DNA from 4 places in the Salinimonas sediminis genome. Region 2 is predicted to be linked to each of the others. Evidence: predicted binding sites of a transcription regulator. Region 2 holds the regulator's gene; each other region holds the start of a gene.

Region 1 (7,449 bases), 1.1 Mb from region 2:
CGGTGACCGATTCTGACGAGCAGGCTCGCATTTACTTCAACCCGCAGGAAAAACCCGGCGTTTCAAACTTGCTGACGCTACTGTCGTTGGCTACCGGCAAATCGGTAGACGCTTTGGTCCCCGAGTACGAAGATAAAATGTATGGCCATTTAAAAGGGGATGTGGCAGAGGCGGTCGTCGCTTTAGTCGAACCTATCCAGGAAAAATTTACCGCTATTCGCAACGATAGGGCCTACCTTGACGAGGTAATGCAGCAAGGTGCTGAAAAAGCATCGCAGCGCGCCAGGCAAACCCTAACAGCAGTGTATGACGCCGTAGGCTTTATCCCCAGGCCATAACGCGAGTGCTGTTACTCATAGATAACTTTGATTCTTTCACCCACAACCTGGCCCGTTACTTTACCGAGTTGGGCCAACATGTTGAAGTGGTGAGGAATAATCAACTTTCGCTAGCCGATATCGAGGCCATAGCGCCGCGCCAGGTGGTGATATCGCCTGGCCCGTGCACGCCCGATGAAGCGGGCATCAGTCTGGCAGCCATTCGTCATTTGGCAGGGCGCATCCCTTTATTAGGAGTGTGCCTGGGACACCAGGCGATTGGCCAGGTGTTTGGCGGGCGCATTACGGGCGCCAAACACATTCTGCATGGCAAGGTATCAGTGGTAAATCATCGGTCTACGGGTTTGTTTTACAATATTCCCAGCCCATTCAATGCTACCCGCTATCATTCTTTGGTAGTGGCCCCTGACACTCTGCCAGCAACGCTCCAAGTCGACGCCTGGTATGCCGAACAAGATGGTTATCAAGAGATCATGGCTATGTCGCACCGGACGTTACCGGTCTGGGGCATTCAGTTTCACCCCGAGTCATTGCTTACCGAACATGGTCACGCCATGCTGAATAATTTTATTACGTTGTCAGAGCGCTGGTACCAATCGATTGCTAATTAACCCTCAATAGGCCCTTAATCTATCGGCAAAATGGCCGATACAGGCTATATTGTTAGTTATCCTCAGGTAAGCCAGTTATGCCCGCAGCGTACGCCGTCGACTGTACGGACCAAAGCACTCACAACACAGTCGGAATTACCGCGCCTATGGAACAAACCACGACCCCGCCAACACTTGATGAGCGTTTTGATAATCTTCTGATCAGCCCACTCCGGGTGGCTACTATGTTGGGGCGCCGTAGCCCAGGCGAGGTAAGCTACGAAGAGTCAGAGCAAAACTTCGCCCGCCGCCGTTTATTGCAGGTTGAAAAAGTGGCGATTAAAAACAAGCGACTCGCAGCCCAGGCAGAAGCCTCTTTTGTTGATTATATAAGCTACGAATTGCATGAGCTCATTTTACAAGATATGCAGGAGCAGATTAGTGACTGCGCAGCCTTGTTTAGTAGCACGCTAAACTTTAACCACCAGGTGCCGGTGATGCTGGATATCTTGTCGACAAGGGCCGCCTCGGTGTCTCGGCTTGAGCCCTGTGTGGCTTCAATGCCGTGGCTATACGATGAGCTTATGCACATTGTAAATAGCCCGCGTTTTCGCAAAAAAGATGCCCGGGGACGGGTTATTGTGGTGGAAAGTCTGCGTACCGCGCTGAGCTTTATAGGCATTGAAAATCTGCGCATATTGTTACCGTCTTTGCTGTTAAAGCGTGCTATGCCGCAAATTACAGACCCGTTCCCTGCGATCAAAGTCAAACTTACCCAATACGCTACCGGCACGGGCATAACCGCCCGCTTATTGGCCAGTCAGTACCAGTGTCAGCCCTTTGCTGCGTATATTGCCGGCATGCTGGCTAACCTGGGCCGCTGCTGTGTTACCAAAGCCTATTTTAAGACCTTTGATTACATGCACCGGCATAAACTGGAAGAAGCCCAACGTTTGGGCCAACGAGATGTACATAGTGCGTTGCTAAAAATCACCCCATCTGCCAATTATCTGATTGCCATGCAGCATGAATTCAGTGATGCGCTTAGTGCTAACTTGTTTGCCCATATGGATTTTCAGCGGTTGCCCGTTACGCCTGCCCTCCAGGCTTTAAATACTCCCTCAGCATCGCCAGCAGGCCCCTATCAGCCCTTATCCAGGCTGCTCCAGGCCGCGCGTTGCTATACACAAATCAAAATGTTGCATCAGGCGCGGGCAGCCGAGGCAGCTGAAATAAAACCGCGTCTCAGAGCTCAGCGATTTTTGCCCGGCGCACTGGAACTGCTTAAATCTGCTGACATTTTCACCTTACCGCTGACGGTAGAGGCGCATATCAGTTAATAATTTTGTACATAAAAATGCAGCTAAACCCGCCTGATGCAGCTTACCAGCCGGCTGCCATGACAGCGTATAGTTAGCGCCTGCAACGTAACAACAATGTTAAGCAACCTTCACTAAATAGTTATTCACTTTTCCTGCAAAACAAGCCACACCCCTTGAAAATCAAGGGGTTCAGACTTTTCTACCACAAGACAAACCGCCTAATTGCTGGCATACTAAACAAATAATTCCTTTTCTTTTTTGCGTCCTACACCGGATCTTTATCCGCGGGATGCCAGCTACAGAGGTAACAACCTATGAATGTAACTCGTGCAACGTTTGATGAAGTAATGGTTCCTAACTACAACCCCGCAGGCATGGTGCCGGTACGCGGTGAGGGTTCGCGTGTATGGGATCAGGACGGCGCTGAGTACATCGACTTTGCCGGCGGTATAGCGGTGAATGTACTGGGCCATTGTCACCCTGAGCTGGTAAGCGCCTTACAGGAACAAGGTAGCAAGCTTTGGCACCTGAGCAATGTGTTCACCAATGAACCGGCCTTGCGGTTAGCTAAAAAGCTGACCGACGCTACCTTTGCCGACAAAGCGTATTTTGCTAACTCCGGTGCCGAGGCTAATGAAGCGGCTTTAAAACTGGCGCGGCGTTTTGCTCTGGAAAAATTTAACGAAGATAAAAACCAGATTATTGCCTTTAACAAAGGCTTCCACGGACGTACCTTTTTCACGGTAACCGTGGGCGGGCAAACCGCGTATTCAGACGGTTTCGGCCCTAAGCCAGGCGCCGTAGATCACTGTGACTATAATGATTTGGCAGCCTTTGAAAAGCTGATCAGCGATAACACCTGTGCGGTCATGATGGAACCATTACAGGGTGAAGGCGGCATTATTTCACCCGAAGCGGACTTTGTGAAAGGTGTCCGTGCATTATGTGATAAACATAATGCTCTGCTTATCTTTGACGAAGTTCAGTCAGGCGTAGGCCGTACCGGCCACCTGTATGCGTATATGGGACTGGGCGTCACACCAGATATTCTGACCACTGCAAAATCATTAGGCGGCGGGTTTCCCATTGGCGCCATGCTGACGACCACCGAGATTGCCGAGCACCTGAAGCCAGGCACTCACGGTAGCACCTACGGGGGCAACCCGCTGGCCTGTGCGGTGGCGGAGCGTGCGCTGGATATTGTGAATACCCCCGAGGTGCTAAACGGCGTCGAAACCAAAGAAGCTTTGTTTCGTGAAATACTGGGTCAGATAAATGAAAAGTATCAGGTGTTCAGTGAGATTCGTGGTAAAGGCATGCTGTTAGGCTGTGCGCTAAACAGCGATTACGAAGGGCGCGCCCGCGATTTTCTGGTGGCCGCTGCCAACGAAAACCTGATGTGTCTGGTTGCCGGTACGAATGTTATTCGGTTTGCCCCATCGTTAATCATTCCGGACGCCGACATTAAAGAAGGTCTGGCCCGCTTTGAACGCGCCGTGGCCGCTGTTGCTAGCGCACAGTAAATGCCGGTTAACAGGTAGCCAAGTATGAATATTATTCGCCCTATCAGGCAAAGTGACTATGCCTCTTTGTACGACATTGCGGTGGAATCAGGCATTGGTTTCACCTCGCTGCCCGTTAACGAAGGGTTGTTGAAAAAGAAGATTCAACGCGCAGAACAGGGGTTTCACAGCCATGCTACCAAACCAGGTAACGAGTCTTATCTGTTTGTAATGGAAAATACCCAAACCGGGGAGGTAGTCGGCACTACCGGTATTGAAGCCGCAGTGGGGGTGGACGATGCTTTTTACCACTATCACATGGGTAAGGTCGTGCATGCTTCCCGCGAGCTCAAAATTCACAATACGGTAGATATCCTGACCTTTTGTAATGACTACACCGGAGTTACCGAAATCTGCTCGCTGTTCTTACGTGAGCAGGCGCGTGGCGGTATCAATGGCCGGTTTTTGTCAAAAGTGCGCTTCCTGTTCATGATGGAACACCGCGAGCGGTTTTCTGAAACCATTATCGCTGAAATGCGTGGGGTAAGTGATGAAGATGGCCGTTCGCCGTTTTGGGAATGGTTGGAAGATCATTTTTTCTCAATGGACTTTCCCACCGCTGATTATCTGACGGGCATTGGTAATAAAGTCTTTATTGCGGAACTTATGCCAAAGTACCCGATTTATGTGAACCTGCTAAGCAAAGAAGCACAAGCCGTTATAGGTCAGGTGCATACCAAGACCCGCCCTGCCCTGCAACTATTGCAGGAAGAAGGGTTTAGCTGCCGTGGTTATGTGGATATTTTTGATGCCGGCCCTACGGTTGAAGCTAACCTTAGCCATATCCGCACCGCCCAAGCCAGTTGCAAACTGCCCATCGTTATTGATGACCAAAGCGCAGCGCAAGGGCGCAGTCACTATATTATCAATACTTCGGTAGAGGACTTTCGGGCGGTGGCCACTGAGATGACCGTCAGCGAAGAACAACAAGTCGCTGTTATATCGCGTCAGGCCGCTGCGGCACTGAACATCTCGGCCGGGGACTCTATCCGTTTTGCCCCGGTGAATTTCAGAGACTAACGACAGGACACATTATGCAAACAACACATTATATCAATGGGGAATGGGTCGCCGGCCAGGGCCATGCTATCCGTTCTATCGATCCGGCTAAAAATGATGTTATATGGGATGCCCACGCAGCGTCTGCCGAGCAAGTAGATGCTGCCGTGAAGGCCGCCCGTCAGGCCAGTATAGCCTGGGCTCAAAAAACCGTAGACGAACGTCTGACCCTGATTAAGGCATTCGGCCAGCAACTGGAAGAAAATAAAACAGCATTAGCCAGCGTTATGGCCCGGGAAACGGGCAAACCTGAATGGGAAACCGCCACTGAAGTGGGGGCAATGATTGGCAAAATTGCTATTTCAGAGCGTGCTTATCACGAGCGTACCGGCACGGTAGAAAACCCAATGCCAGTGGGAAAAGCCATTATTCGTCATAAACCTCATGGCGTCGTGGCGGTATTTGGTCCTTACAACTTTCCCGGCCATTTGCCTAATGGTCACATAGTACCCGCCCTTATTGCCGGGAATACGGTTATCTTTAAGCCGAGCGATTTAACACCTATGGTGGCGCAAGAAACCGTAAAATTATGGGAAAAAGCCGGGTTGCCTGCGGGGGTCCTGAACCTGGTACAAGGTGAAGTGGAAACCGGGAAAGCCCTGGCCGCCCACCCTAATATTGATGGTTTGTTCTTTACCGGAAGCTCACGAACCGGCAAGTTGCTACACGAACAATATGCAGGGAACCCAGGTAAGATTCTGGCGCTGGAGATGGGGGGCAATAACCCACTGATCGTGCGCGAGGTTCAAAATACCGATGCAGCGGTACATGATATTGTGCAATCAGCCTTTATTACCTCAGGCCAGCGCTGTACTTGCGCCCGCCGAGTGTTTATCCCCGCCAATGCTCAAGGCGATATTATCGTGCAGCGCCTGCTTGAAGTCACAGCGAATATCAAAGTTGATAATTATGATGCCGCTGAGCAACCCTTTATGGGGGCAATGATTTCAGCGCGTGCCGCCAAGTTAATGGTAGATGCTCAGCAGCAACTGGAGCAGCTAGGGGGCGAGGTACTCTTGCGGCTAACTCAGCCGGATACTGACAAAGGCTTTGCCACACCCGGCATCATTGATGTTACCGCGATCGCCGATACCATGCCCGATGAAGAACATTTCGGGCCGCTGGTTAAAATTATCCGCTATACCGACTTTGACCAAGCGATTGCGCAAGCTAATAATACCAGCTTTGGTTTGTCTGCCGGCTTGTTGAGCGACAGCCAGCAAGACTGGGATTATTTCTTCGCGCGCATCCGCGCCGGTATTGTTAACTGGAACCGGCCGATAACCGGCGCCAGCAGTGCCGCCCCCTTTGGTGGTATAGGCGAAAGCGGTAACCACCGCGCCAGTGCTTATTATGCAGCTGATTACTGCGCCTATCCGGTGGCCTCGGTAGAACTGGAACGGGTCACCTTGCCAGGTACATTGAGCCCTGGCCTGAGTATGGAATAAGGAAACCTGACATGCACAGTAATGTAGATACTTTTTTTGAAAACCTGTGGGAAGATTATGTGAATATTACGCCCTCGGCGTACAAAATTCATGAGCTTCTGGCCGACAGTGAAAACGGCAGCGACATCGTGAATGATCACGTTGCCTTTCGCACATTTAACTTGCCGAAAACCTCGCTGGATAAACTGGCCGCGCATTTTGTGGCGATGGGCTATACCGAACAGGGCAGTTACGATTTTGAAGCGAAAAAACTGGACGCCAGACACTTCGAGCACCCTGATGAAACCAAGCCCAAAGTGTTTATCAGCGAACTACGGGTAGAGCAGATGTCGCAGCCGGTGCAGCAAATTATTCATAAGCTGGTTGATCAAATGGATAGCAATGCTGTTGAAAATGACAACTTTCTGTATTCTGGTCAACACTGGTCGCTCACTAAAGCTGACTATGAAACTTTGCTTGAAGAGTCTGAGTACGCGGCCTGGCTAGCAGCGTGGGGTTTTCGCGCGAATCATTTCACGGTAAGTGTGAACTTTTTGAACAAAACCAAGGAGCTAACCGATGTAAACCAGATGCTTAAAGATGCTGGCTTTACGTTGAATACCGCGGGTGGCGAAATCAAGGGTTCGCCGGACGTGTTTTTAGCTCAGTCCTCGACAATGGCCGATCATGCCTATGTAAAATTCGAGACGGAGTCGAAGCTTATTCCAAGTTGTTTTTATGAGTTTGCGCAGCGCTACAAAATGCCTGACGGCAAGTACTATCAGGGTTTTGTAGCCGCTTCAGCTGATAAAATATTTGAAAGTACCAACAGTAAGTAACCCTTACTGAGTACCGTTGCTAGGCGCCCCGATAGCGCGCCAACAAACAACCCATGGTCTGCCCCAGGCCGTGGGTTGTTTTATATGTGCTGGTCAATGTTTAGGTTGCGGCCAGGTTACGCTTTGCTGTCATAGCATCACGTCCATCTACTATAGCTGTATAGGCAAAGGGGGCGTGCTGCATGATGCCGTAATGCCCCACAAGTCGTGTGGCTGAGCTGGGCTTGCCATGCTACCGTTATTGTAAGACCTGGCCACAGCGTATGTTTCACACCTTAAATTCGCGGGTTAGGCGGTTTAGATTATCCGCCA
Region 2 (7,449 bases):
TCAGTATTGCGGGTTTGCATCTTCAAATACCAGCGCATTCCGCTGACATTTTCTTCCAGGGCAGTAATGTAGTTTTTCGATAAGGTCTGTTCGTCAGACTGACCCCAATAAGATGAAATCAAATCAACTTCGCCGGCCATTAATGCCCTGCGTAACTCTTTATGAGAGCTGTAAAACTGCAAGCTCATATTCCCTTCATTCAGTCCCAGCGACTGTAATATAGTTTTCGGCACGATATGGCCCGAGCGGCTACTCGGGTAGTCCAGGATCCCGATACGTTTACCTAACAGGTACTCTTTGGATAACTCGGGTTTTTCGCGTAAGGCGATGAAGTAGGCGCTGTAATTGTCGTGCGCGGCGATTTCTTCATAGCCATAAATAACATTAGCCCCAAACGCCTTTACAACATTGCTCTTCACCAAAGCTAAATCACTCACGCCGTGGTTAATATAACGAAAGGTATCGTAATCATTTTGGCCGATAATAAGATGCACATCGCCAAACTGTTTGTTAACAATGCGATTAGCGCAAAGCGCAGACAATAGAGTGTTCGCCATCGCGGTTTCTGTCAGGTAGACATTAAGCACATCTCGATTAGTCGACAACGGGCTTGCACAGGTCAAGTATTGACCAATCTGAGGGGGGACAGCAGGCAGGACAGAATATTTTTGAAAAAATCCCAACAGAAAGCACAGCGCAATGGCTATCGTAACTATTAGTGTTTTTCCGTAAGTAAGCATAGACTCTGATTGAAAATTGAGAGAAGGTCATAGCCTTATTTGTAGCGCCGATTTCACCAGTTAACCTTATTTAATGCAACAGGTAATCTTACTTGAATAGGGTAACTATTTGTTTAATAATAATATTTCATTATTTATTCTGAATCACGTTAAACGCTGTTTATTCATGCGCATTGTGTAAAGAATAAACCGCGCTGAAAACAGTGCGGCGCTGACAGGGCAGTTGGGTAAATTTTCCTGTTTCAGCTTCTGGTGACAATTAAAAAAATAACCATTTCAGAAGTTTGTATGACAACAATAATAAAAAACTGTCATCTTAATGAAACATAATTTTCTAACAATCTGCCGCAACAACTTTCAGCAAGAAAGTATAAGAAGAAAAGTTTTAGCTTAAAGATACCTCCATATTACGAATAAAAAGGGAAACACACACATGATCTCTAAATCTAAGTTCAGCCGCGTCGCGGTTGCAGTTGCGCTGTCGGTAGGGATGTCATCGACCGCACTGGCTCAGGTAACCTCTTCTGACTTAAATGGTCAGATTTTCGGCCCTAAAGGTAATCCGGCGCCTGGCACGGTGATTAAGGTAACGCACGTACCCACAGGTGCAGTAAAAACAGTTACCGTAAACAGTGCGGGTTCTTTCAGCATGCGCGGCCTGCGCGTGGGCGGTCCCTACACCGTTGAAATCGACTCTGATGAGTATGCTGACCAAACGATCAACGATGTTTACCTGCAACTGGGTGAAGCCTCTTCTATACAACGTATGCTTGAACCACAGGGCGGCGTTGAAAATATCGTAGTAACAGCTTCTCAGGTTAGCAGCCTCTCGTTTGGCCAGGTGGGTCCATCGGCTAGCTTCGATTTGGAAACCCTGCAAGAAGCGCCTGCAATTAACCGTGATATTACTGATATCGTTCGTATGGACCCGCGCATCTATGTTGATGAAGGTGGCAGCAACGGTATTCAGTGTGTGGGCAAAAGCCCGCGTTTCAACAGCCTGACTGTAGATGGCGTTCGTATGAACGACCTGTTTGGTCTGAATTCCAACGGTTACCCAACAGAAAGAATGCCGTTTTCCTTTGATGCTATTGAAGGGGTTTCGGTAGAAATCGCGCCTTTCGATGTAATCTATGGTGGTTTCTCTGCGTGTAATATCAGTGCAGTAAGTAAAACTGGTACAAATGAAGTTCATGGTACTGCGTTCTACGACTTCGGTAGCGATAGCCTGAAAGGTGATTCACTGGAAGGTGAAGACATTACATTGGGTTCGTATACAGAACGTCGCTATGGCTTCTCAGTAGGCGCGCCAATTATCAAAGATAAACTGTTTATTTTTGCGGCCTATGAAAAACTTGAAGGCGCCAATACCTTTGACCGTGGTGCTATTGGTTCAGGTGCGATAAACGAAGTGGCCATCACTTCTGAAGAAATTGCTCAGATAGCAGCAATTTCACAAAATGTTTATGGCTTCGATGCCGGCTCAGTTCCTGCCAGCTTACCAAACGAAGACGAAAAGTTGTTGGTAAAACTAGACTGGAATATTAACGACTCTCACCGTTTCGCTTTTACCTATAACTATAACGATGGTAACAATTTTGCGGAATCAGATGGCGACTCTGATGAGTTTGAGTTCTCCAGCCATTTATATGAGCGCGGCGCAGAGCTAAACTCGTACACTGGTGCACTGTATTCAGACTGGACAGACAACTTCTCTACTGAAATCCGTATTTCTCGCACAGAGTTGGATAACCGTCAAAATTCACTTTATAGCGACGGCACTATCGGCGGCAATGACTTTGGTGAAATCAAGATCACCCTTGATAACGAGTTAATTGGTGACGATAGCGACGACTTAACCGTTTACCTGGGTTCAGATGATAGCCGTCAAGCTAACGACCTGGATTGGGAAAGCACCAGCATCTTGCTACGTGGTCACTACTACTTCGATAACGGCCATACTGTGACTTTCGGTTATGAAAGCGATGACCTGGATATTTTCAACCAGTTCGTACAGCATTCAGAAACCAGTTTGTCATTTAGCAGCATTGCCGACTTCGAAACCGGTACGAACGCATACGCAGAGTATGGTTATGCTTACTCCGGCGATCTAAACGACCGCGCTGCAAGCTGGGGTTATACCGCGCACTCAACGTATGCACAGGATGAGTTCTACCTGACTGACGATTTGAAAATTGTGGCTGGCCTTCGCTACGACTGGTACACCACCTCAGACCGTCCGGTAGAAAATACTGAATTCACTGCTCAAAATGGTTATAGCAATACAGCAAACCTGGATGGCATCAGCTTATTACAGCCGCGCGTTGGTTTTAACTACACAGTAAGTGATAGTACCGAAGTTCGTGGTGGCCTGGGGCTGTTCTCAGGCGGTAACCCGAACGTTTGGATGACAAATAATTATCAAAATACAAACGTTACCGGTGGTGAAGTAAAAGGTCTGCTACCTAGCTTATTTGATGGCAGCATTACCTGGGTTAATACCGAAGAGGGTGTTACTGCAGGGCCGGGTTATTCTGTACCCGCTTCATTCGATGAGCTAATGGATGCAGGTGAGGGCGGTAACTACGAAAGTAATAACCTGGACCCTGACTTTGAGATGCCAAGCGAGTGGAAAATTTCAGCCGGACTGACCCACATTACCAACGAAGATTACGTTTTCAATCTTGACCTGTTGGTTAGTGTGACGCAAGACCAGGCGATGATTAAATACCTTGGTATAGAAGAAGTTGGCGTGACTGATGAAGGCTATATTGAATATGATAGAAATGGTTATGGCTCTCTTGAATTAACGAACTCTAGTGAAGACTCAACGTCGTATTCATTAACCGGTACGATGAACAAAAGCTGGGACAACGGTATTACGTTAACGGGTGGTTACTCTTACAGCCACGCTGAAGATTTACAGCCTATGACCAGTTCAGTAGCGTTCTCTAACTACCAGTACCGTGCCTTTACCAATCCGAATGAAGAAGTTTCTTCATTATCAGACTGGAACATCGAGCACCGTTTAACCGCCGATATCCGCTACGATGTTGAGTGGATTGCCGGTTATGCCACCTCGTTCTCAGCTTTTGCAGTAGCACAGTCTGGCCGTCCGTACAGCTTTACCTACTCCACAGGCGATAGCCGTGCAAGATTTGGTACGCCGTTCTTAGACAGCAACAACGTGTTGCCAATAGGCGCTGAGCGTAACGAAGAAGAAAGCAGCTGGTGGACAAAAGTAGATTTAGCCGTAAGACAGGAAATCCCTGCCTTCATGGAAGAACACACCGCGCAGGTTACACTAGTGGTTGATAACTTTACCAACCTGGTAAATGACGACTGGGGTATTCTGGAAGAAGTTTCTTTCAACACATCTACCTTGGGAACAGCTAACCCTGAAAGTCGCCAAGGTGATGCGTCATTATGGGAAATTCGGGTAGGTGTTAACTACAGATTCTAAACACAACTGATTCTAAAAATAACATGCAGTGATGCATAACAATCACGTAAAGTGAAGGTACTTGCCGGTGGTGTAACAGCTACCGGCTTTTTTATGTCTAAATATACGCCGCTGGTTACCGCAACGGTGTTTTACCCAACACATAGAGTACAGGTTAGGTCCGACACTAATACTTGCGCCTTGTCGCTTACCGGCTGCTTATCTATATCTGTTGTTAATTCAGCTTATTACCCTGCCTTACAGACTTGAATATAAACTTATTCGCCGCACTGCCTGTACATAAGACTTTGATACAATCAGGAGAGGCAATATGAGTAAACGTCTGCTAATGGTAATGACATCGCACGACATCATGGGTGATTCAGGCAAGAAAACCGGCATTTGGCTGGAAGAGTTCGCATCCCCCTATTATGCCTTTGTTGACGAAGGCTACACAATTACGCTGGCTTCTACACTGGGCGGGCAGGTTCCGATAGACCCAATGAGTTTAGAAAAAGATGCGCTTACTGATGATACTGAGCGTTTTAGCAACGATGATCTGGCATCGTCGGCATTAGCGTCTACCATCGCTTTGGAAGATGTTAAAGCTGATGAATTCGATGCTGTATTCTATCCAGGCGGTCATGGTCCATTGTGGGACTTGTCCGATAATGTGCATTCGCAAACCCTGATTGAAGATATGCTAAATACCGGCAAGCCGGTGGCTGCGGTATGTCATGCGCCAATCGTATTAAAAAATGTCAAAGATAGTTCGGGCGAGCCCTACATCAAAGGTCGCGCGGTGACAGGTTTTACTAATACTGAAGAAGATGCAGTGGGGCTTACCGATGTAGTGCCTTATCTGGTGGAAGACGAATTAGTTAAAGCGGGTGGCGAGTATTCGAAAAAAGGTGATTTTGAATCTTATGTGGTAGAAGCCGGAAGACTAATTACCGGCCAGAATCCGCCTTCTTCACGGCCTGCAGCAGAAGCCTTAATTAAGCAATTAGCTAAATAGCGCTTAATAAGCGTATCTTCTGGATGCCAAACGTAATATAAGCCCGGTATAGCCGGGCTTTTTTACTATTCGCGTCCGGTACTATACATTTTCGAACAGATCTTCCACGCGCTGTCGTAAATCTTCAATTTGGGTTACATCTGCTGGCGCTATGAAAATCGTATCGTCACCAGCAATGGTGCCTAATACGCCATCTTTTGAACTGAGCGAATCGAGCAAGCGGGCAATTAGCTGCGCGGCGCCCGGGCTGGTACGGATAATGACCATCACATTGTTATGAACAATGTCGAGTACCAGCTGCTTTAACGGGCTTTTAGCCGTAGGCATACCCAGTTCCGGGGGTAAACAATACACCATATCGCCGCGGGCATTACGGGTTCTTACTGCTCCGAATTTACTTAGCATACGGGATATTTTTGATTGACTGATATTGTCAAAGCCCTGGGTTTTCAGGGCCTCTACGATGTCGCCCTGAGAGCCGTAGCTTTCGGCTTTTAAAATTTCTTTAAACGCTTTGATTAATTGTTCTTGTTTTAGATTTGCCATAGCGCCTGCCATTATTGGTATTAAACTCACAAAGGGTTATTATTGTGCCGTAGAGGCCACAGCGATGCAATTTAATTGCATAATCATGCAGCCAAATGCATAAATGATGAGATAGTCAGCGGTTGTGCAGTAAGACTAACCGGTGATTGTTTTTTCCAAAGCGTTACTATAGGGTGACGTACCGTTATACAAACGTGAAATTTCCATAGGAGAAATGAAATGAAAGTAGCCGTGTTAGGTGCTGCCGGTGGTATTGGTCAGGCGCTGTCGTTGTTGTTAAAAACACAACTGCCAGCGGGTTCAGAATTAGCGCTTTACGATGTGGCACCGGTAGTTCCGGGTGTTGCTGTCGATTTAAGTCATATCCCCACTGCGGTAAAAGTAACCGGTCACGGTAAAGACGATTTGGGCGTAGCGCTGACAGGTGCTGACATTGTATTGATTCCGGCTGGCGTTCCACGTAAGCCAGGTATGGATCGTTCTGACTTGTTCAATATCAATGCCGGTATCGTGAAAACACTGGTTGAAGGTGTTGCAGAACATTGCCCAAGCGCATGTCTTGGTATTATTACCAACCCGGTGAATACTACGGTAGCCATTGCTGCAGAAACTTTAAAAGCAAAAGGCGTATACGATAAAAACAAATTGTTTGGGGTAACTACGCTGGATGTTATCCGCGCAGAAACATTTGTTGCCGAGCTAAAAGATATGGATCCTGCTGATGTGCACGTACCGGTTATCGGCGGCCACTCAGGCACTACTATCTTGCCATTACTGTCCCAGGTTGAAGGCGTAAGCTTTTCTGATGATGAAGTAGCCAGCCTGACTACGCGTATTCAGAACGCAGGTACCGAGGTTGTGGAAGCCAAAGCTGGCGGTGGTTCAGCAACCCTATCGATGGGCCAGGCTGCTGCTCGCTTCTGCTTGTCTTTAGCTGCCGCTATGCAAGGCGAAAATGTGGTGGAATACACCTATGTTCAAATTGACGATGGCGAAGACGCAGACTTCTTTGCTCATCCAGTTCGCCTGGGCGCAAATGGCGTAGAAGAAATTCTGCCTTATGGCGACTTGAGCGATTTTGAGCAAAAAGCGAAAGAAGACATGCTGGAAGGTTTGCGTGGCGACATCAAAATGGGCGTTGATTTCGTTAACGGCTAATTATCGAAGCACGTACAGTTAAATAGAACTGGGCTTCTTTTCGGCCCAGTTCTATTGTTTATTGCAGGTATTAAATGGCGTATTTTAGTGAAGTGTTACGTTGCACAAGCCGGCAATGGGAATGAATCCTCTATCAAAGAAGTACGTTTGAGTGACCTATTTAATTTTATATTTTTATATAAAATTCAGCCTATCGGCATAGTGTTCTGATGTCGTATCATCCAGTTTAATAACCGTTTTTTCCTGACACTCACTCAATAGCAATGATGCCCGGCATTTCTGGGGCCCCGCACTATAAAAAACTTCTATTGGCTGGTCTTATCGCAATTTAATTTTCTCTGTAGCGATGGATCGCGTAAATCGGCCGCAGGCAGCTCCACTTTCCTCTGTAACTTTTTTTCTGTTTTTGGCATGATAGGTTGCCAGGCCTTTGGCTCCCCAGGATATATTCGCACCGACGTCATTCCAGTGGTTTCATAAGCTATAACGACAATTTGCGACGCCATGTGACCCACCCCGCGATACAAACCTTTATGCAAAGTGCT
Region 3 (7,449 bases), 1.7 Mb from region 2:
ATCCTGATCGCCAATGTAGTCAGACCCTTTAACCGTGTCATACATGTGCCATTCCCAGTTATCTTCATGGGAATTACCCAGCGCAACAGTAATACCACCTTGGGCAGATACCGTATGCGAACGGGTTGGAAATACTTTAGACAACAACGCACAGGACTTACCTGATTGTGAAATCTGCAAAGCGGCACGCATACCCGCACCACCGGCGCCAATAACAATGGCATCAAATTCGTGTACTGGTAGACTCATCTTACACACCCCACAGAACAAACAGACCAACTAACACGTACCCGAAGGCAATCAGGTTCAATACCCATTGCACCAAAGCGCGTACTTTAGGCGCTTTAACATAGTCTGTCAGCACTTGCCACAGACCAATGCGTACGTGAATCATAATCGACACTAGCGTAGCCAGGGTAAACACCTTCATCGGTATCCCTGAAAACAAGCCGTGCCATTCGATAAATGTGATGCTGTCGGTTGAAATAAAGAACCACGCCATATACACAGTAAAGGCAAATATTATTGCTCCTGTGGTGCGCAGCGATAAGTAATCCTGCACGCCGTTACGTTTAACGCTTGCCTGATTCGTTACCATAGTACTACTCCCAATACGACTGTCAGGATTATCCAAAGCGCAATTATTGCTTGCGCGCTCAGGTTACCTGATTTCATTTCTTCCCAATGTCCCATATCCATAATGACGTGGCGAATACCACCAAGAGTGTGGTAAATCAAAGCAGATAGGGTGCCAATCGCAATTACTTTTCCGAATACACCGGCCATTACTGACTGCACTTGTTCAAAGCCTTCAGGCGAAGCGACTGAAACCGCCCATGCCCAAATAACGAACAGCAGCGCGAAGAACATGGCCACGCCTGTGATACGGTTGAGAATTGACGAAATAGCAGCAGGAGGAAATTTAATGGTCTTGAGATCTAAATTTACTGGTCTTTGCTTTTTCACAATGTATGCCTGTTTTATCCGTAGGGACAATGAATTACCCGTTGTTTTTATGTCCTGACTGAGTAATTTTCGTTTGTTTACTGTTAATTGCCTCATCCTGTGAGATGTTAACAATTTGTGAACTTATAATTGCCTGATTAACTAAAGAGAATCTTTCTAATTCAGGCTCGGCTGAGTATATCTAGCGCGTTGTATAATTACAATTTTTTGTCAACACGTAGGACTATCGTCTTATACAAGTGTTTTACAGTTAAGATTCAGTTGTCTTGCTGATCAAAAATGTTAACCTTTAGAGTATATAAGACGGTGTGATTTTATCAGCACCTGTATATGATAACTACGGCGAACTGGCGTATAGTACTGATGATCACGTCAGATCTTGATAAATAAAATGTCGGCGTACATTTCGTAACCCATTTATTTTGTTAATAAAAAGCAGCCATTTTGACCTCAAAATCAAGTCGCTGCGGGTTTTTATGTGTTTCGTGAAACATTTTTAATTGCTCAGTTATTACGCTGGGGACTATAAGCTATACCAATATCGGATATTTATTGTGCAAAAATGCATTTAAATTGACTTGTAGATGCATAATAAAGTACAACTACGCCACTTTTCCCAGCAAAGCGGCTATTTTTTGACGATTTTTGCTGACAACAGAACCATTCTGAGGAGAGCATTATATGGCAGATAAGAAAGCCATTCTTAAAGCGGGCGATAAGGAAATTGAACTTCCTATTCTGTCCGGTACCGAAGGACAAGATGTTATAGATGTACGCTCTCTGGGCGCGCAAGGGTATTTCACATTTGACCCCGGCTTTATGGCAACAGGTTCCTGCGAGTCAGAAATCACGTACATCGATGGCGCTAACGGGGTGTTACTGCACCGTGGCTATCCCATTGAAGAGTTAGCGCGTGATGCAAACTATCTTGAAGTTTGCTACATGTTACTTAACGGCGAAGCACCGGATAAAGCACAAAACGAAGAGTTTCGTGCCACGATAACCCGCCATACTATGGTACATGAACAAATCAACATGTTCTTCCACGGTTTCCGTAACGACGCCCACCCTATGGCAATGTTATGTGGCACCGTAGGCGCTATGTCCTCGTTTTATCACAGTGACTTAGATGTAGGTAATGCCGAAGAACGTATGCGCAGCGCGCATCGTTTGATTGCAAAAATGCCGACCTTGGTAGCGATGTGTTACAAGTACAACATAGGCCAGCCATTCGTATATCCGCGTAATGACTTAAGCTATGCGGCTAACTTTTTGAACATGATGTTCTCTGTGCCAGCTGAAGATTATCAGATTAGTCCTGCGGTTGAACGCGCGATGGATCGTATCTTTACGTTACATGCTGACCATGAACAGAATGCATCTACTTCAACAGTGCGCTTAGCTGGTTCATCAGGTGCTAACCCTTACGCCTGTATTGCCGCCGGTGTGGCTTCACTGTGGGGCCCTGCGCATGGCGGTGCCAATGAAGCATGTTTAAACATGCTGGAAGAAATTGGTAGTGTTGATCGTATCCCTGAGTTTATCGAACGGGCTAAAGATAAGAATGACCCTTTCCGCTTAATGGGCTTTGGACACCGGGTTTACAAAAACCACGATCCACGCGCCACTGTTATGCGCGAAAGCTGTCATGAAGTGCTTAAAGAGCTAGACGTAAAAGATCCGCTGCTTGAAGTAGCAATGGAACTTGAACGTATCGCCCTGAGTGATGATTACTTTGTAGAGAAAAAACTGTTCCCGAACGTTGATTTCTATTCAGGTATTATCCTAAAGGCGATTGGTATACCCACTAACATGTTCACGTGTATCTTTGCCCTGTCACGCACAGTTGGCTGGATTTCACACTGGCATGAAATGATGAGCGATCCGAAGCAAAAGATTGGTCGTCCGCGTCAGTTGTATACAGGCTACAGCCAGCGTAAATTTACGCCGCTTAAATAGCTCTGGTCAGTTGACTACAAATAGCGCCTTAGGGCGCTATTTTTGTTTGTAGCAGGTTTTTTACCAAGATACCTGCTTGTTGGCGAGCGACAAAATGGCATAATGCCCCGTCGCCGTCGTTGTCAGATAGAGGAGATATTATGCCGTATCCAGCGCTGCTGTTAGGTATAGCCGGTCTTATTCCGTTTATTGCCCTGCCGATTCTTAGCCTTAGTGGAGTCATTGGCGAGTTGGCCGCTCTACATTATTTCACCCAATATTCAGCTGTATTATTATCGTTTTTTGGCGGCGTACATTGGTTTGACGCAATTGCCTCCCGCAAAACCAATCATCAGCTTTATTTGGCTATGCTACCGACCATTGTAGCCTGGCTAGCACTGGCTTATGGTGCAGACGTCCGAGTCTTAGGCGTGCTGTCTATCAGTTATCTGCTGATTCTATTTTACGACAAGTTTACCCTGGCCTTGCCTAAAGATCTGATACTTAGCTATATTTCAATGCGGGTAGGATTGACCACTGTGGTCGTCCTGTGCCACGCTGTAATGATATTTTTAATGCGGTGAACCCAAGCCTGTGGGTAACAATTCTGGCTTAACGGCGTACCTTCTGACCTTCTGACCTGCGCAGGTAAACGTATTAAGCACAAAAAAGGCCAGCATCATACGCTGGCCTTAGTGTTATCAACAGATATTTTCGTCTGTGTAGGACGCCAATTTGCCTATTTTCTTATCTTATTTCCCTTCGAAAGATAATATATTGGTGAGCTTACTCTGCGCGAATTAGCGCCAACAGTTCTGCGGTTTTTTCTTCCATCAAAGGTATATCACCTTTTGACTCTACATTCAGACGAATAACCGGCTCGGTATTGGATTTTCTTAAATTAAAGCGCCATGTCCCAAATTCCAAACCAATTCCGTCGGTTTCATCAATGGCTTCAGCCAATGGCCGGTATTTTTCAAGTACCCTGGCTAGCGCCGCGTCAGCATCTTGCAACTTACTGTTAATTTCACCGGAAGACGGGTAAGCCGCTATACGTTGTTCCACCATCGAGGCTAATGTTTGCTTTTTAGTACATAACAGTTCTGCCACGAGTAACCATGGGATCATGCCTGTATCGCAATAAGCAAAATCTCGAAAATAATGATGGGCACTCATTTCGCCGCCGTATACAGCATCTTCCTTACGCATACGCTCTTTAATAAAGGCATGTCCGGTTTTGCTTTTGACTGGGGTGCCGCCTGCGCGATTCACGATATCTTCTGTGTTCCAGTAAAGACGAGGATCGTAAATAATTTTCGCACTGGGATCTTTATCCAAAAAGGCTTGGGCAAGCAATCCAACAATATAATAGCCTTCAATAAAGTTACCTTTAGCATCAAACAAAAAACAGCGGTCGAAATCGCCATCCCACGCCATTCCAAAGTCCGCATTATGTTCGCGTACGGCCTGCGCCGTATCGGCGCGGTTCTCTGGCAGCAGTGGATTAGGTATACCATTGGGGAAGGTCGGATCCGCATCATGATGAACTTTGATAAATTCAATGGGAATACGGCGTTGTTCGAAGGCTGTTTCCAGAGCGTCAACCACTTTGCCTGCGGCGCCGTTACCGGCATTGGCCACCAGCTTTAACGGCGTAAAGTTAGCTGACTCAATATAGGTGAGTAAGTGGTCGATATAAGCATCCAGACAGCTATCCTGCTTGTATTTCCCACTATTTTCCAGCACGCTTACCGCGATATGCCCCTGACCATTATAGAAGGCCTTGGGATCAATAGGCTTTTGCTGGGTATACTCAGCCAGGCGCTGCTTCACGTAATCACTGTCGAGTTCTTCAGCAGCTTGCTTGATAGCATGCAAGCCTGTATCCCCGCTAATGGGAATGGCGTCCGCTTTTACTAGCTTCATCCCATTATAATTAATAGGATTATGGCTTGCTGTCACTTCAATACCACCATCTACCTTCAGATACTTGGTAGCAAAATAAATTTCTTCGGTGCCCGCCTGCCCCAAATCGATTACCGCGCTACCGCCGTCTATCAGCCCTGCAGCGAGCGCCAGCTTAAGTGGCGCAGAGGTTAAACGCACGTCACCACCGACCACCACATTACTGGCTGTCAGCACACTGGAAAATGCGTATCCAATCCGATAGGCAACCTCTTCGTCTAGTTGCTCGTTTAACTCACCGCGAATATCGTAAGCTTTAAAACAGGTGATTGCTCTGGTCATAGTCCCTTCCTATTTTTTCGCTGTACGGCCGTAACGATCCGAAAATCGCACAATATCGTCTTCGCCTAAGTAAGCACCAGACTGTACTTCAATCAATTCCAGCGGAATTTTGCCGGGGTTTTCCAGCGCATGAACCTCACCAATCGGGATATAGGTTGACTCATTCTCGGTTACCATCCGGGTTTCCTCACCAATCGTTACACTGGCAGTCCCTGATACAACAATCCAGTGCTCGGCGCGGTGGTGGTGCATCTGCACCGATAATTTCTCGCCGGGCTTCACGGTAATTCGTTTAACCTGGAAACGGGCCCCTTGATCGATTGAGTCGTAACTGCCCCACGGCCGAAATACTTCGCGGTGAAACTCAAACTCAGGTCTTTTTTCCTGTTTCAGGCGGGTCACTACGTTTTTGATGTCCTGCACTTTATCTTTGTGCGCCACCATAATCGCATCTTTGGTTTCCACGACTACCACATTGTCTAAACCAATTACTGATATCAAGCGCTCTTCGGCGTTGATGTAGCTGTTGGAAACATTTTCCAAAATAGCATCACCGATAACCGCGTTACCGTTTGCATCTTTGGCCGATGTTTCCCACAAGGAAGACCAGCTACCAACGTCTGACCAGCCTGCATCCAGCGGCACCATGGCGGCTTTGGCAGTTTTTTCCATTACCGCATAATCTATTGAGTCATCCGGGCAGGTCGCGAAAATATCACCATCAATACGAATGAAATCCAAGTCCTGTGATTCGCTTGCGATGGCCTTTTTGCAAATTTCCAGCATCTTGGGGTTATATTTTTCCAGCTCTTCCAGAAAACGGGATGCTTTGAACATAAACATGCCGCTATTCCACAGGTAATTGCCCGAATCCACATAGGTCTGAGCAGTTGCCATATCTGGTTTCTCAACAAACTGCGCTACCGCCATACCGGTCTCTAATTCCTGACCGGCTTTGATGTAACCGTAGCCGGTATGCGGGGCATCAGGCACAATACCGAAAGTCACCAGATATCCGGCATCGGCTAGCTTTTGCGCTTTACCGATGGCCTGATGAAAGGCACCAGTATCTTTAATTAAGTGGTCGGCCGCCAATACCAGTAAGGTTTCGTCTGCATCACTTTGCAACGCGTGCAAGGCCGCTAACGCGATGGCGGGTGCGGTATTGCGCCCCACTGGCTCCAGCAAAATACCGCCATGTTCGATATTTTGCTGCCGTAGCTGCTCAGCCACCAAAAAGCGATGCGCATCATTACAGATTACAATGGGATGAGAAGCCTGAACCCCGTGCAAACGGCTTAATGTTTCCTGCAGCATAGTTTGCTCAGATGTAAGCGCAAGAAACTGCTTTGGAAGTGCTGCGCGTGATTTTGGCCACAGACGACTGCCTGTACCACCTGCCAAGATTACTGGTTTCATTCTCTTTCCTATGATTGACGGCTTTAGCCTTAATGTCCTAATGCCATGTTAATCAAGCTCAAATTTGCAATCAATGAACTTGTTTATAAACTCACGTTATTTACTGTTTTCGAAGCAAAACAGATGTAAAAAACTGGCACTTTTTTACTAAGCGAACAATTTATAGCCGATTACCCAAAATTCCCCGCCTGATAATCTTTGAGCGCCTGGTCTATCTGTTGCTGAGTATTCATTACAAATGGACCATATTGCACTACAGGTTCGTTCAAGGGGGCGCCGGCAATAACAATACACCCGCTGTTAGCCGCCATTTGCAGGGTCACACTCGCCCCCTCGCTTAGCACGGCAAGTTCGCCTTCGTTAATTTGCGTACCAGCACTGGTTGTTGCATTGTTTTGCACAGTGTTCACGTGCTGATTATCTTCGTCATTAGAGCCAGCAATAATCAGACCACCCTGATAACAATAGCAAAAAGCCGTATGTGACTCAGTGATCGCAACAGAAACTTGGGTGGCGTGGTCAGTATTTATATGAACGAATAACGGGTCTACGGGCACGTGCTTAACCGGGCCGGTTACCCCTTCAACACTACCGGCCAGAATGTCGATTGTAGCACTATTATGCTGGATACGCGGTACAGCCTCAGGCGGTATATCCTGATACCCCGGGTCGGACATTTTTTGCTCCGCCGGTAAGTTGACCCACAACTGAAAGCCACTTAGCAACCCCGCCGTTTGCTGAGGTATCTCTTCATGGATAAGTCCCCTACCCGCGTTCATCCACTGAATACCGCCTGCCGAGATAATCCCTTCATTGGCCTTCGAATCGCGATGCCGCATTTTACCGGCCAGCATATAAGTAACGGTTTGGAACCCGCGG
Region 4 (7,449 bases), 1.8 Mb from region 2:
CGTAGCATCAATGGTTATTACACTTACCATTTTGATCGACCTTTTTAATCGTTTAATTGACCCAAGCAGGGAAAAATACGAACGTGCCACAGTTTAGCCTTTACGAAGAAGAACACCATCCGTCCCCCTGGCAACGTACCTGGCGGGAATTTCGCGCCAGTCATATCGCATTTGTTGGGCTGATTGTGTTGGGCGTATTTTTCTTTTTTGCTCTTTTTGCGCCTTTGGTCGCCCCTTTTGATCCTTTGCAACAAAATATCAATGCCCTGCTGATTCCGCCCAGCTGGGAACTAAATGGAACCATTACCCATTTATTTGGCACCGATGCCTTAGGCCGCGATGTCTTTTCCCGGATTATTTATGGCTGTCGGGTTACTTTCGGCACCAGTGTGCTTCTGGTGATTATTGCTATGGGGCTAGGCGTTACGATAGGCACCGTAGCGGGAATGATGAGCGGTGTACGTTCAAGTATTGTTAACCACTTGCTGGATGCTTTAATGGCCATCCCTACTCTGCTGATTGCTATTATTATTGTAGCAGTACTTGGCACGGGCCTGGTTAACAGTATGTGGGCTATCACCCTGGCGCTAACGCCACAGTTCATTCACTACACACGCACCTTTGTGCGCAGTGAAATGAAAAAAGAGTATATTCTTGCTTCGCGCCTGGACGGGGCGAATGCCTGGCAGCTGTTTTCCCATTCTATTCTGCCTAACATGATTGAAATGCTGGTTGTGCAAGGTTCGGTTGCCTTATCGATTGCGATGATCGATGTTTCTGCGCTGGGCTTCTTGAATTTAGGCGCCCAGCCACCACTTCCCGAATTAGGCGCTATTTTGGCCGATGGTCTTGATGTTGCCTACCTGGCGCCATGGAATGTGGCCTTACCAGGATTATCAATATTTTTGATTGTGCTGGCCATCAATGTGGTTGGGGATGGCTTGCGCTCTGCGCTGCGAAAAAGGGTAAGTCACTAATGCCAATGCTGGATATTAAAAACCTGACGCTGGAAATTGACAACGGCACCAGTCGTGTCAAAGCGCTGGATAAAGTTGATTTAACCGTTAACAGCGGCGAAATACGTGCGCTGGTAGGTGAGTCTGGATCGGGTAAAAGCTTAATTGTGTCGGCAATCTCGGGTGCCCTGCCGCCCCAGTTTCATATTACCGCGGACCGCATGAGCTGGAACGGCGAAAGCCTGTTAAGTATGTCTACTGAGCAGCGACGGGAAATCATGCGCCGAGATATCGCGGTGGTCTTTCAAAACCCCATTACCGCAATGGACCCATCAGCCACGCTCGGCGAACAATTAGAAGAAAGCATTCCCGATGAACTGGTAAAAGGAAAATGGTTCTGGCAACGGCGGCAGTCGCGACGTAAATCGGCAATTTCCACCGTACACAAAGTGGGTATAAAACATCATCGCCATTATCTAAATGCCTATCCTCACCAAATCCCTACGGATATTGGACAGAAGTTCATGATAGCCATGGCACTTATCTCCCAGCCAAAGCTGTTGATTGCCGATGACCCTACGCGCGGAATGGAAACCACCACCAAAACGCAGGTATTGAAACTGCTGACCCGGTTAAACCAGACCCGCTCCTTATCGATATTGTTTATCAGCCATGACCTGTTGGCTATCTCGAGTATGGCGCATACGATGACGGTATTGTATTGCGGACAAAGCGTAGAGTCTGGGCGAATGAAAATGCTACGTAAGCGCCCACTTCATCCTTATACCAAAGCATTGCTGGATAGCGCCCCCAGCTTTAGAAAAGATTTACCGCCGAAAAGTATTCTGCCAAATATGGATGGGATTATTCCATCACTTAAACATGTGCCGATTGGCTGCCGCCTGGGCCCGCGGTGCCCACGGGCTCAAAAAGACTGTGTAATCACCCCGGCGGTCCGCCGCATTCATGACCATACGTACAGCTGTCACTTTCCACTGCATATGGAAAAGCTATGAAGGAGCTAATGCAGGTAAAAGGCTTGTTGTTTCGCCATAGCGACACCAAGCGCTGGTTAAAAAAGCCCGAGGTATTTGCGCTCGGGCCTATCGACCTGACGGTGAACCGGGGCGAAACCATCGCTATTATCGGGGAAAACCGGGCGGGCAAATCGTTGTTAGCAAAAATGCTGGTAGGGGCAGTGGCCGCAGATGAAGGCGAGATTTATCTTAGTAACGTTAGTTACAATGCGGCTAAACGAAAATCGACAAAGTCCTACAATAGCAGCAATGATATCAGAATGATTTTTCAGCATAGCAGCGAGGCAATGAACCCCGGCATTACCGTGGGTATGATTTTAGACGAACCGCTACGCTTGAATACCCGGTTATCTGAAAAAGAGCGACGCTCGCGCATAGAGGAAACCTTACGTAAAGTAGGATTACTCCGTGACCATGTATATTTCTACCGGCATATGTTGTCCGATGGCCAGCAACAGCGTGTGGCGCTGGCCAGAGCATTGGTATTACAGCCCAAAATATTGGTAGCCGACGAGCCATTTGCGGCGCTGGACCCCTCGATACGTTCGCAAACTGTGAATCAGCTATTAACCCTGCAAAAAGAACTGGGGTTGTCGTTTATTTTTATCTCGCACAATCTGGGCATTGTCAGGCATATAGCGGATAAAGTGATTGTGATGGAAAACGGGCAGATTGTAGAATCTGGAAAAACCGAGACCATCTTTCGATGGCCTCAGCACGCCATGACTAAAAAACTGATCATGGCTTATCAGTCATTAGTGCCCCAGCAAAAGCTTAACTAGCCCGGGCGCAAGGCTATCCCACCAGAGCCAGCAATACGCCGGCGGCCACTGCTGAGCCCAGTACTCCGGCCACGTTCGGACCCATCGCGTGCATAAGCAAAAAATTATGCGGATTTGCCTGCAAGCCGACTTTGTTTACCACCCGGGCCGCCATCGGCACAGCCGAAACCCCTGCCGCCCCAATCAATGGGTTGATAGGCGTTTTCGAAAACCGCCCCATCAGCCGAGCCATTAATACGCCCGTCGCCGTGCCAATAGCAAACGCAATAGCCCCAAGCCCTAATATACCCAGGGTTTCGACACTCAGAAACTTTTCCGCCGACAGCTTTGAACCGACCGCTAACCCCAGAAAAATAGTAACGATATTAATTAATTCGTTTTGTGCTGTTTTACTTAGTCGCTCGACGACGGCGCACTCTTTCATCAGGTTACCGAAACAGAACATTCCCACCAGTGGTGTTGCTGAAGGTAAAAATAAGATGGTCAGCATCAATACCGCCAGGGGAAAGATAATTTTCTCTTTGGCAGATACTGGCCGCAACTGAGCCATTTTTATCTCGCGTTGGGCAGGGGTGGTCAGTGCCTTCATAATAGGAGGCTGGATGATAGGAACTAGCGCCATATAGGAATACGCGGCTACCGCAATAGCGCCCAGCAAATCTGGAGCCAGGCGTGAGGCCAAAAATATCGCTGTGGGACCATCAGCGCCGCCGATAATTGCAATGGCGCTGGCATCTTTAAGGGTAAAGTCAAAGCCTGGCACAAAGTTTAAGGCAATAGCCCCAAACAGGGTGGCAAATATGCCAAATTGGGCAGCGGCCCCTAATAACAACATTCTGGGATTAGCAATAAGTGCGCTGAAATCGGTCATTGCGCCTACCCCCATAAATATCAGTAAGGGAAACACCCCGGTTTCGATTCCTACGGCATAGATATAATGTAACAACCCTTGGGCTTCGGAAAACCCCGCTAGCGGAATGTTAGTTAAAATTGCGCCAAACCCAATCGGCAGTAGCAATAATGGTTCGAATTTTTTAACAATAGCCAGATAGAGTAACAATAACCCTACGGCCATCATTATGACCTGCTGGTAATGAAAATGCGCCAGCGCTGTGCTGTCCCACAATATAACAAGCTTTTCCATGAATTATTCCAGTTCAATTAGCGGTTGGGCGCTGGCGACCGCATCGCCTTCTTTGACCAGAATCCGACTTACTGTTCCGTTAAACGCACTGCGTATTTCGGTTTCCATTTTCATGGCTTCCATAATCATGATGACATCACCGTCTTGCACTACATCGCCTACACTGACCATTAACTTAAACACATTCCCCGACAAAGGCGCTTCAATAGCCTGAGCGTTAGTGTCAGTTTGAGCCGATGGTTCGTTTTTATTGGCAGCGGGCTCACCTGACTCAGCACTACCTGACGGGGCCGATGTTAGATTCGTTATTTCGCCGCTGGCGGCTACTTCAACATGAAATACCTTGCCGTCTACCTTGACATCATAAGCGGTGGGGCCGCTCTGTTGGGCTGCCTTACCGGCTGATGCCTGTTCAGTTTTGGCAGTAACAGCCTGGCTGGGCTGTGCATTAGCCTCCGGAGCAGGTTCAAAAGCGGCTGGATTGCCGCGGTTTTGCAGAAATTTCAGACCAATTTGCGGAAATAAGGCGTAGGTTAAAACATCATCTATGCTGTCGTTTGCCAGTGAGAACTGTTTTGTTTGCGCAAGTTGTGCAAGCTCCTCTGTGAGCTTTTCCAGCTCCGGGGCTATGTTATCTGCCGGTCGACAAGTAATAGCGCTGTGGCCGTCCAGTACGCGCTTCTGCAGCGTTTCATTGACCGGTGCTGCCGTAGCCCCATACTCCCCTTTTAGCACCCCGGCAGTTTCTTTGGTAATGCTTTTATAACGTTCCTGGGTTAGCACATTTAAAACAGACTGCGTGCCGACAATTTGCGAGGTGGGCGTGACCAGGGGAATAAAGCCCAGATCTTCTCTAACTTTGGGAATTTCTTTTAATACTTCATCAAATTTATCTTCCGCGCCCTGCTCCTTCAACTGGCTTTCCATGTTGGTTAGCATGCCGCCCGGTACCTGCGCCAATAAAATTCGCGCATCTACACCTTTCAGGCTACCTTCAAACTGGGCATATTTTTTACGCACCTGGCGAAAATAAGCAGCGATAGGTTCCAACTGTGGTAACGATAGGCCGGTATCCCGTGCGGTACCTTCAACAATAGACACCATGGTTTCGGTGGCTGTATGACCATAGGTCATGCTCATTGAGGAAATTGCCGTATCCAGCATATCAATGCCGGCATCGACCGCCTTTTGGTAGGTAGCGGTCGACAGCCCGGTGGTGGCATGACATTGCATGGCGATGGGCACGTTAACGGTATCTTTAAGTGAGGTAATTAACGTTTCGCATTCGTAGGGTTTAAGTAGCCCGGCCATATCTTTTATACAGATTGAATGCACCCCCATATCTTCAAGCTGTTTGGCCATAGTCAGCCAGGTATCCAATGTATGTACCGGGCTTACCGTATAGGATATGGTGCCCTGGGCATGCGCGCCGCAGTCAATGGCAGCTTTTACCGCGGTGTGCAAATTGCGCACATCGTTCATCGCATCAAATATACGAAACACATCTACACCGTTGTCATGTGCCCTTTCCACAAAGCGGGTGACTACATCATCGGCATAATGACGATACCCAAGTAGATTTTGCCCGCGCAGTAACATCTGCTGGCGGGTTTTTGGCATGGCTTTTTTCAGCTCTCGGATACGTTCCCATGGATCTTCCCCCAGGTAGCGAATACACGCATCAAACGTTGCGCCACCCCAGGATTCAACAGACCAGAACCCCGCATCGTCCAGCTCTTTGGCGATAGGTAGCATGTCTTCAAGCCGCATCCGCGTGGCCAACAAAGACTGATGGGCATCACGCAAGACAAGTTCAGTTAACGCCAGAGGTGTAGTCATGCTTTCTCCTGATATCTTATTTAGTGGATTGTCGGTGTAGATGGATAGCAGCACTTATGGCCGCTACAGTGGCCGGATCGGTCTTGTGAGGCTGGTTACCTGGGAGGGTTTTGCGCGTTTGCGCTGGGGCCGCCGTCTGCGCCGAAGGAAATTTCAAACAAAATAACTCGATAGCCTTTATCCCGCCAATTAGCAGGGTAAGAAACGCAAACACAAAGCCCATTCCTACCAACATCAAGGTGGCAGCTTCGGTCAATTGGGCTGATATTTCGCTGTTCATCGCAAACTCGATATTGAAGTGGTGTGCTTTAAGTATCATGATTATCTTAAAATAACAAATATCCAGCGTGCTTTTCTCTATAGTTATGCATCTAATTTGCATACATAAAACATTCCTCCCCCCGTTTTCGCAGGGAGTTTCAATACTTATTCATTTTTACATGGCTGATGATGAATAGGTGATGTTACAGGTAGGAATGATAACTGCCGGCGGCAGCTAGCAGGCCGATATAACAGAAAGACCGAAGTTTGCACGGCAATAGATAACAAGGGTAACGGGGGACCAAGCAATGATAGCTATAGTTGCCAGTTGATTGTGCTGAGGGGAGCATCGCACGCCGCTGCGAAGGCGGTGGCTGAAAACCGGCAAAATGGGGGGCGGGACTATTTATCCACAGACATATAATACACAGACATAAAAAAACCCACCATAAGGTGGGTTTTTCTATTGTATGGCGCGTGTGGAAGGATTCGAACCTCCGACCGCCTGGTTCGTAGCCAGGTACTCTATCCAGCTGAGCTACACACGCGTAAAACATTTACTTGTATATATTACTACACAAGGTGGCATTTGCAAAATATGGCGCGTGTGGAAGGATTCGAACCTCCGACCGCCTGGTTCGTAGCCAGGTACTCTATCCAGCTGAGCTACACACGCGCAAAACTTTTGTTGGTTGCCACGTCCAACCTTAATAATGGCGGAGAGGGAGGGATTCGAACCCTCGATACCAGTAATAGGTATGGTTCCTTAGCAGGGAACTGGTTTCAGCCACTCACCCACCTCTCCGTGACGTGGGGCTGCATTTTACGGATTCACCTGATGGTGTCAAACCTTTTTTCAAAGAAAATGCATACCCGCTGACATTTTAAACAAGCATGTGAGTAAAACGCTGGCTAACGGGTATTTCTGCCGTCAACGAATGCCTTACGCTGTCCAAAATGTCGAAGCGAATCAACCTCACTGTACTGTGTAATCACATTATTGGTGGTTTGAGTCCGCTTTGTCAACGGCACGGATAATAGCAAAAATACGTCATAAGCAAAACGATAAGATGAAAGTTTTGAACCGTTTACACAAAAATTAACCGTTATGCTCAACTTTGCAGCATTTTGCGAAGAAAAATGCCCCCTCGCGCAATAGCCTAGGCGGCCCGGCAGGCTAAATTTCACCCAACGTCGCCGTGTAGTGGTAACCAGTTGCTAGCTAGCTGACACAAAAAAGGCCGGTTTTCACCAGCCTTTTTTGTGCAATCAACCTGATACAGATTATTCTGTATCAGCAGAGTCCGACTGACCACCTTTCTCAGCCTGAATCCGCATATAGATTTCTTCACGATGTACCGATACTTCTTTAGGCGCATTAACACCGATCCGTACCTGGTTGCCTTTCACACCCAGAACGGTAACAGTGA

The links. Region 2 encodes ArgR, which controls arginine synthesis, uptake and breakdown. Its sites were predicted from a motif close to ANTGAATANNTATTCANT; they were not measured.
Region 1: D0Y50_RS01645 (aspartate aminotransferase family protein) is a predicted target of ArgR. The motif match lies at 2,381-2,398, and genes of this name have one in related genera.
Region 3: D0Y50_RS08935 (citrate synthase) is a predicted target of ArgR. The motif match lies at 1,528-1,545, and genes of this name have one in related genera.
Region 4: D0Y50_RS05035 (OadG family protein) is a predicted target of ArgR. The motif match lies at 6,176-6,193, and genes of this name have one in related genera.

Annotation. Positions count from the first base shown of each region.
Region 1 covers NZ_CP031769.1:349,155-356,603, reverse strand. The annotation lists gene trpS (tryptophan--tRNA ligase) at 1-338, shown strand, start outside; gene D0Y50_RS01655 (anthranilate synthase component II) at 344-949, shown strand; gene D0Y50_RS01650 (HDOD domain-containing protein) at 1,096-2,268, shown strand; gene D0Y50_RS01645 (aspartate aminotransferase family protein) at 2,565-3,773, shown strand; gene astA (arginine N-succinyltransferase) at 3,798-4,832, shown strand; gene astD (succinylglutamate-semialdehyde dehydrogenase) at 4,844-6,319, shown strand; gene D0Y50_RS01630 (DUF1338 domain-containing protein) at 6,331-7,137, shown strand; gene D0Y50_RS01625 (methyl-accepting chemotaxis protein) at 7,406-7,449, opposite strand, start outside.
Region 2 covers NZ_CP031769.1:3,725,773-3,733,221, reverse strand. The annotation lists gene D0Y50_RS16350 (phosphate/phosphite/phosphonate ABC transporter substrate-binding protein) at 1-605, opposite strand, end outside; gene D0Y50_RS16345 (TonB-dependent receptor) at 1,174-4,203, shown strand; gene D0Y50_RS16340 (type 1 glutamine amidotransferase domain-containing protein) at 4,514-5,200, shown strand; gene argR (transcriptional regulator ArgR) at 5,282-5,746, opposite strand; gene mdh (malate dehydrogenase) at 5,966-6,904, shown strand.
Region 3 covers NZ_CP031769.1:1,980,203-1,987,651, reverse strand. The annotation lists gene sdhA (succinate dehydrogenase flavoprotein subunit) at 1-249, opposite strand, end outside; gene sdhD (succinate dehydrogenase, hydrophobic membrane anchor protein) at 251-598, opposite strand; gene sdhC (succinate dehydrogenase, cytochrome b556 subunit) at 592-966, opposite strand; gene D0Y50_RS08935 (citrate synthase) at 1,648-2,925, shown strand; gene D0Y50_RS08930 (DUF3429 domain-containing protein) at 3,066-3,488, shown strand; gene D0Y50_RS08925 (phosphohexomutase domain-containing protein) at 3,691-5,151, opposite strand; gene D0Y50_RS08920 (mannose-1-phosphate guanylyltransferase/mannose-6-phosphate isomerase) at 5,161-6,570, opposite strand; gene D0Y50_RS08915 (pirin family protein) at 6,741-7,449, opposite strand, start outside.
Region 4 covers NZ_CP031769.1:1,107,807-1,115,255, reverse strand. The annotation lists gene D0Y50_RS05065 (ABC transporter permease) at 1-97, shown strand, start outside; gene D0Y50_RS05060 (ABC transporter permease subunit) at 84-977, shown strand; gene D0Y50_RS05055 (oligopeptide/dipeptide ABC transporter ATP-binding protein) at 977-1,972, shown strand; gene D0Y50_RS05050 (ATP-binding cassette domain-containing protein) at 1,969-2,775, shown strand; gene D0Y50_RS05045 (sodium ion-translocating decarboxylase subunit beta) at 2,789-3,919, opposite strand; gene oadA (sodium-extruding oxaloacetate decarboxylase subunit alpha) at 3,923-5,758, opposite strand; gene D0Y50_RS05035 (OadG family protein) at 5,775-6,077, opposite strand; tRNA gene D0Y50_RS05030 (tRNA-Arg) at 6,491-6,567, opposite strand; tRNA gene D0Y50_RS05025 (tRNA-Arg) at 6,619-6,695, opposite strand; tRNA gene D0Y50_RS05020 (tRNA-Ser) at 6,734-6,824, opposite strand; gene csrA (carbon storage regulator CsrA) at 7,304-7,449, opposite strand, start outside.